DNA from 2 places in the Cyanobium sp. BA5m-10 genome. Region 1 is predicted to be linked to the other one. Evidence: predicted binding sites of a transcription regulator. Region 1 holds the regulator's gene; the other holds the start of a gene.
The links. The regulator NtcA, encoded in region 1, controls nitrogen genes in cyanobacteria. The targets are predictions, from matches to a motif close to GTANCNNNNGNTAC.

Region 1 (3,411 bases):
GTATGTGCTCTTACCCAGGCAGATCACCGTGATATTTGATGGCACCTTCATCTTCTCCAGTGCTACTCCCAAGCCATAGGAATGGGCCGGCAAAATAAAATAGGATCCGTCCTCGTCTTCGCGCAGGGGAGCGGGCTCCAGGTTCGCCGGGTTGAACCGCTTGGGGTTCATCACGGTGCCAGGCACATGCCGAAAGATCAAAAATTCCTTGGCCGACAACCGCAAGTCGTAGCCATAGGAAGAACAGCCGTAGCTGAGCACCGGGGAGCCCGCCGTAGCGGGATCGAGGTGGCGCACCAGGCTCGACTGAAACGGCTGCAACATTCCTACCGCAGCTTGCTCGTTGATCCAGCGATCGTTCTTCAGCATCAGAGGCCTCGGCGCAACTGGGTGACCTGATCAGCCATGGCCATCAACTCAGGAGTCATGGCTGGCCCTGTCAAAATGACATCTAGATGGGCTGGTCGGCGCTCCAAGGTTGCCAGCACTTCAGCCTGCTCGATGTAGCCCAGCTCCACAGCCAAGCCCAGCTCGTCGAGCACCATTAGATCCACCGCACCACTGAGCAGCTGCTCGCGGCTGAAGGCCCACACCTGGCGCACCGCCTCCAACAGCTCGAGCCCCTGGTGGGCAGCTGGCTCTGACAGACAGCCGGGCACACCGGGCCGCAGCCATTGCAGTCGCCCACACAGCCAGACGCTGCTGCCGAGGCCCTGATCTACACCGCCCTTAAGGAACTGAGTAACTAGCACCCGGCTACCCAAGCCGGCACTACGTAGGGCCTGGCTGAGCACGGCTCCGTAACTGCCGCGGAAAGGCGCCGTATGGATTTGCAGTAAGCCCTCCGACTGGGCCACCAGCCGCAATGCCGGCGCAGCAGAAGGGGCGGACGCGGCAGCCGCCACAGCCAAAGGGCGATGGCCAGAGCGCTGAGGTTGGTGCTGGACCGCCGGAAAACCAGCTCCAGAGGAGGAGGAGGTGAGGCCTGAGACGGGCAAGCTCGCGGTCATGAACAACCTGAATAAGAACCTTGAAAATCGAAAAACAGACCTGGGGCGCCGCGAGCAGCCCATGGCCTCGCGGAGCTGAATGTAGCGGGATCGAGCCGCTCCACAAGCAAACGACACCATCCCTAGCGGAAACATACGTACTGGTGCGCAGGGGGCGCCGGCGGTGTCGTCTCAAACCGTGTGTATTGCTACAAGCCGCCCCCCGGGTGATCCTTAGGGTCCCGGCACTTGCCAAAACCTTGATGGTTGGCGCTACCCACGGATTTAGCCGTACCGCCAACACCCCATCGACGGGTGCTCCTGGCGTGGTGGCAGGCATGGGCAGCGCCGGCCAGGGCAACCCCACCCTGTTGGAAGTGATCCGGGGCCTGGCCGGCAGCAGTGTCGAGACGATCGAACGGGGCAAAACGATTTTTTTTCCCGGCGATCCAGCCGAGCGGGTCTATCTGCTGCGGCGCGGAGCGGTCCGGCTGTCGCGGGTATATGAATCAGGCGAGGAGATCACCGTGGCCCTGTTGCGCGAGAACAGCCTGTTTGGTGTGCTCTCGCTGCTTACCGGCCAGCGCTCCGATCGCTTCTATCACGCTGTTGCCTTCACCAGGGTCGAGATGGTGACCGCACCAGCCACCTCCGTGCGCCGTGCGATCGAGCAGGACGCCAGCGTGGGCTTGCTACTGCTGCAGGGCCTGTCTTCGCGAATACTGCAGACCGAAACGATGATCGAAACCCTCACCCACCGCGACATGAGCTCGCGGCTGGTGAGCTTCCTGCTGGTGCTGTGCCGAGATTTCGGCGTTCCCAGCTCGGAAGGGATCACGATTGATCTGCGCCTCTCCCACCAGGCGATTGCCGAAGCGATTGGCTCCACCCGCGTCACAATCACTCGCCTGCTGGGCGACCTGCGCAACGACGGGCTGGTTCAGATCGACCGCAAAAAGATCACTGTGTTTGATCCAATCGCCCTAGCTAAGCGCTTCAGCTGAAGGCCAGGGATACTGGGGCCCTCCGGGGACGTATGTGACGGGCTGGCTGCTGATCCTCGCTCTGCTCGCCCTGGGGGGAGTGCTCTCCACCCTGGGCGACCGACTCGGCAGCCTGGTGGGCAAGGCGCGCTTGAGCCTGTTGGGGATGCGGCCCCGCCGCACCGCCGTGTTGATCACAGTGCTCACTGGCAGCCTGATCAGTGCCATCTCCCTCGGCCTGATGCTGCTGGTAAGCGAGCGGCTGCGCACGGGCCTGTTTGAACTCGATCGACTGGAGCAACGGCTGCAAACCAGCCGCAGCGAACTGAGCCGCAGCAACAGCCAACTAGCCAGCAGCCGCCTGCAGGTGGCGCGGGCCGAACAGGGCAAACGCGAGGCTCAGACGCGCTTTGAGCAGGCCCAAGCCCGCGCCAGCAAATTGCGCCAAGAGCTGGCGCCACTTCTAACCCAGCGCAACCGGTTGGAGCTGGAGCGCAGCCGTCTCAGCCAGGAGGTGAAGGGGCGGGATGCGGAAATCCGCCGCACCGAAGCGGAACTAGCCCAGGTGCGCCGCCGGATTAGCGCCGGAGCCCAAGAACTTAAAGACCTGGAGGGCAACCTGATTGCCCTGCGCCGCGGCGACGTGGTGCTCAGCAGCGGTCAGACCCTGGCCAGCGCCAAGGTGACCCTTGAGCGCCCCGAGCAGGCCAAGGAGGTGATCACCGCCTTGCTGCAGCAGGCCAATCTCAACGCCTTCAGGCGGGTGCTGCCCGGCCAGCCCCCCGATCGCCAGATCCTGCTGGTACCCAAAAATGACATCAGCAAGCTGGAAGGCCTGCTCGCCAAACCCGGCAGCTGGGTGGTGAGCATTCTCTCGGCCGCCAACGTGCTGAGGGGCGAGCGCCAGGTGCTTGCCTTCCCAGACCTACGCCCCAACCGCCCAGTAGTTAAAGCAGGTGAAGTGCTGGCCAGCACCACGATCGAGGGCGACCTCACAGCCCTGGAGCCGGTTTCGCGGCGACTCAACCTGCTGCTGGCCGCTGCCTATGCCCGAGCCCAGCGCCAGGGCACATTGGTGGAAGGGCTGCAGTTCGATGCGGCCAGCTTTAAAAAGCTGGCCCGGGAGCTGAGCGAGCGCCAGCCGGGCCAGGTTGCCCAACTAGAAGCCCTCGCCATCAACAGCGCCAGCACCGCCGACCCAATTGCAGCGGAATTGCGCTGGTTGGCGGCCCCATCTCCCGCCCAATCGGGTCCGGGCCCTCGCCGCCCATGACGAGCGCTGCGGCGGGCCTGGTGGCAGGCCTCGATCCCGGGCGCAGCAAATGCGGTCTAGTGCTGGCTGATCCTGCCGTTGGCCAGATCCGGCAGGCTGCCATCCTGCCCCCACAAGCCTGCCTCGCCCTGCTCAAAAGCTGGCAGCAAGTGGGGCTTGGCCAGGT
Region 2 (3,411 bases), on a different contig from region 1:
TAGTGGCACGGCTTTTGAGGGTCTGGCAGGCTGCCCACAAGGAGGCGGCTGCCAACCCTGACGCCGCGATCGCCACCATGGCCCGTCGGGAGGGTGTAACCGAACGGGGATTCCGTGATTCGTTGAAGGGTTTGGTGTTTTTCTCTTTGGCCAACCAGGAGCCCCTCTTTGTGCAAGGCGGCGTTCTAGAGCGCAACCTCAGCACAGTCCGTGACGTGCAGGCCTATCTGGGTCTGGTGCCTACTGCATCACCACTCCCCCCGGTTGACGGCACGGTCCTGCGCCAGGCCCTGCAATCCGGGGGCTAGGTCGAGCTAGGCCAAGGTATCTGCGGCCGTGACACCATGGCGCCCCAGATTGCTTTTGCGGTGGTAGAGAGCTTGGTCGGCTTTTTCCATCAGCTGACGTTGACTGGTCCCCTGTTGAGGTATCCCACTGGCGACCCCAATGCTGGCCGTAACCCAGCTGGCAACTGGGCTGGATTCATGGTCGATGCAGGCGGAATCCAGGGCGTTAATAATGGCTTCCGCCAGTCGATAGGCTTCGGTCAACCCAGTTTCCGGCAGCAGAATAGCGAATTCCTCGCCACCTACACGGCAGACAAGGTCGGTGCTGCGAAGCACCTTGCTTTTTATCGCATCTGCAACTTTCCCGAGGCAGAGGTCTCCTTCAACATGCCCGTAGCTATCGTTGTAAAGCTTGAAATGGTCCACATCCAACATAAGTAAACTCAAGGGTTGGCCGCTACGCAGGCCCCGCTTCCACTCCTGGCTGAAAACCTCGTCGAAGCGGCGTCGGTTGCCTACTGAGGTGAGCCCATCCGTGTTGGCTAGGTCCCTGAGTTGTGCTGTCAGTGATAGGGATTCAGTGACCAATTTGTAGAAGCTGCCGCTGAGGCTAATGATTTCCCGGGGGGCTTTGCTGAAGCTGGGGCTTTGCAGGGTTGTGGCTATATTTTTATCAGGGTTCAGCATCAGCTCATCTAGCTGTAGCAACGGTTTAAGAATCCGATCGGCTGTGCGCCAGGCAAAGCTCAAGCCCACTACCCAGCCCAGCACAAGCCCAGCCATCCAGATGCCCATACCCAAAAGACGTGCTGAATATTGCTCTTTTTTAAGAGCATCAAGCTTTTGGGCTTTTTCGTTGTACAGATTTGCCAAGACTTCGCCGTGTCGCCGAATCTCACTAATTGTTCGGTCTTGAGTTGTTCGTTGTATCAATGTTAGGCTAAGTGGTTTGTTTTGTTTTTGCAGTTCTTTAACTTCAGCAGCCGTCTGTTCCAGGTTGCGTTGCACCTGGACTGAGAGCAGCCGGATAGCCTCTAGTTCCCGATGGAGTGCGTTGGTTCTAGATAGCCGGCTCAGGGTTGTGAGCTTTTCATCGAGGGCGGTGCGGAAGCTCTTGAGCTTCGTGATGTCATGGTTCAGCTCATCGCTTAGCGCGCTTGTCCCGCCTTGCACCATGTACTGAGCCGTGTGCGGCACAGACTGGAGCATCTCAAAGCTGAGGTGCCTTATGACATCAGACTCAAAGGCCACTTCACGGGCCTGGGCTCCGGCATTTTGGCTAACCCATTCGCTAAGGAACCACCCGCCTACAGTCGCCACAGAGACGATAGCAAGAGTAGTGACCTGGGTTGTAAACAGCCGCCTTCGGAGTCCCACGCCGTCGGCGATCTCAGTATCCGATGCTACTCGGTAGGAATCAAATTGTTTGGGGTTAGGCGAGTTGTGGGCGAATTCAGTTGGTGAGCATTTGCTGAGCAAGCCCTGAGACCATCTCGGCATTGTGTAATTGGTGTCGAGCGATACGGCGCCGGGGCTGATTGTTGCTGCTGTTTTGTGGGACTTTCTGGATTCCTTCGAGGTCGCAGGGCTTTTGCGAGATTCGTAGCAACCACTACAGGGCCAACGTGTGACAACTGGATACCTTCCACTGACCGCTAAACAGCAGCGGGACATTCAGCGGTTTCCCGTAGGAGTTTTTATGAAGTCTTCCCTGATGCGCAAAACCACCATTCGTTATGTCGCTGGTGCGACGGCGATGGCAGCCAGCCTTTCGCTGGTGGCCTGCGGCGGCGGCGGCGAAAAAGCCTCTGGCGATTTTGACGGTGAAGTGAAGGTGGGGATCCTCCATTCCCGCTCCGGCACCATGGCCATCTCTGAAAACACGGTGGCGGAAGCCGAGTTGATGGCGATCGAGGAGATCAACGCCAAGGGCGGGATCACCATCGATGGCAAGAAGCTGAAGATTGTTCCCGTCGAAGAGGATGGTGCCTCTGACTGGCCCACCTTCGCTGAGAAAGCCAAAAAACTGATCGATCAGGATCAGGTGGCTGTGGTGTTTGGTGGCTGGACCTCAGCTAGCCGCAAGGCGATGCTGCCTGTGTTTGAGGCCAAGGATCACTTCCTCTTCTATCCGATCCAGTACGAAGGTCAGGAGTGCTCCCAGAACATCTTCTACACCGGTGCCACCCCCAACCAACAGGCTGAGCCGGCTGTCTCTTGGCTGCTCAAGAACAAGGGCAAGGACTTTTTCCTAGTGGGCTCCGATTACGTGTATCCGCGCACCGCGAACACGATCATGAAGGAGCAGCTCAAGGTTGAGGGCGGCAATCTGGTGGGTGAGGACTACCTGCCGCTTGGCAACACCGAGGTGGCTCCGATCATTGCCAAGATCAAGCAGGCCCTGCCCAAGGGTGGCGTGATCGTCAACACCCTGAACGGTGACAGCAACGTCGCCTTCTTCAAGCAGATGAAGGCTGCTGGCATCACCCCTGCCAATGGCTACTCGATCATGAGCTTCTCAATTGCTGAGGAGGAGGTTGCGGCAATCGGCCCCGAATATCTGGAAGGCACCTATGCGGCCTGGAACTTCTTCCAGAGTCTCGATACCCCCGCTTCCAAGAAGTTCACTACTGATTTCAAGGCCAAGTACGGCGAGAATCGGGTCACCAACGACCCGGCTGAATCCGCCTACAACATGGTGTACCTCTGGGCCGCTGGGGCTGAGAAGGCCAACAGCGTTGACGACAACGCAGTGCGTAAGGCGCTAATCGGTGTGACTTTCGATGCCCCCCAGGGCAAGATCGAGGTGCAGCCCAATCACCACACCACCGAGCTGGTGATGATTGGTGAGGTCCAAAAGGACGGCATGTTCAAGATCATCGAGAACAAGGGAGTTCTCAAGCCGATTGCCTGGAACCAGTTTGTTCCCGAAACCAAGGGTTACACCTGCGATTGGACCCAGGATCGTCCTGACGCTGGCAAGTTCAAGATGTGAGCCTTCAGCTTTCCTGTTGACTTCAGGTCGGGGGAGCTTAGCTCCCCCTTTTCACTTCGTTTTTATTTTTCTTTCCCTTGCCGAGCCCTGTTGGGCGCCATGGATCTTCTTTACGACACACTCTTCAAT

Region 2: the regulator NtcA is predicted to act here: its motif matches at 1,890-1,903, upstream of urtA (urea ABC transporter substrate-binding protein).

What each region holds. Positions count from the first base shown of each region.
Region 1 covers NZ_JAGQCP010000007.1:78,198-81,608, reverse strand. The annotation lists gene dcd (dCTP deaminase) at 1-369, opposite strand, end outside; gene KBY85_RS04845 (cob(I)yrinic acid a,c-diamide adenosyltransferase) at 369-1,010, opposite strand; gene ntcA (global nitrogen regulator NtcA) at 1,253-1,993, shown strand; gene KBY85_RS04835 (DUF3084 domain-containing protein) at 2,028-3,245, shown strand; gene KBY85_RS04830 (resolvase) at 3,242-3,411, shown strand, end outside.
Region 2 covers NZ_JAGQCP010000065.1:6,254-9,664, reverse strand. The annotation lists gene KBY85_RS14530 (ABC transporter substrate-binding protein) at 1-308, shown strand, start outside; gene KBY85_RS16000 (GGDEF domain-containing protein) at 315-1,538, opposite strand; gene urtA (urea ABC transporter substrate-binding protein) at 1,987-3,282, shown strand; gene KBY85_RS14515 (urea ABC transporter permease subunit UrtB) at 3,382-3,411, shown strand, end outside.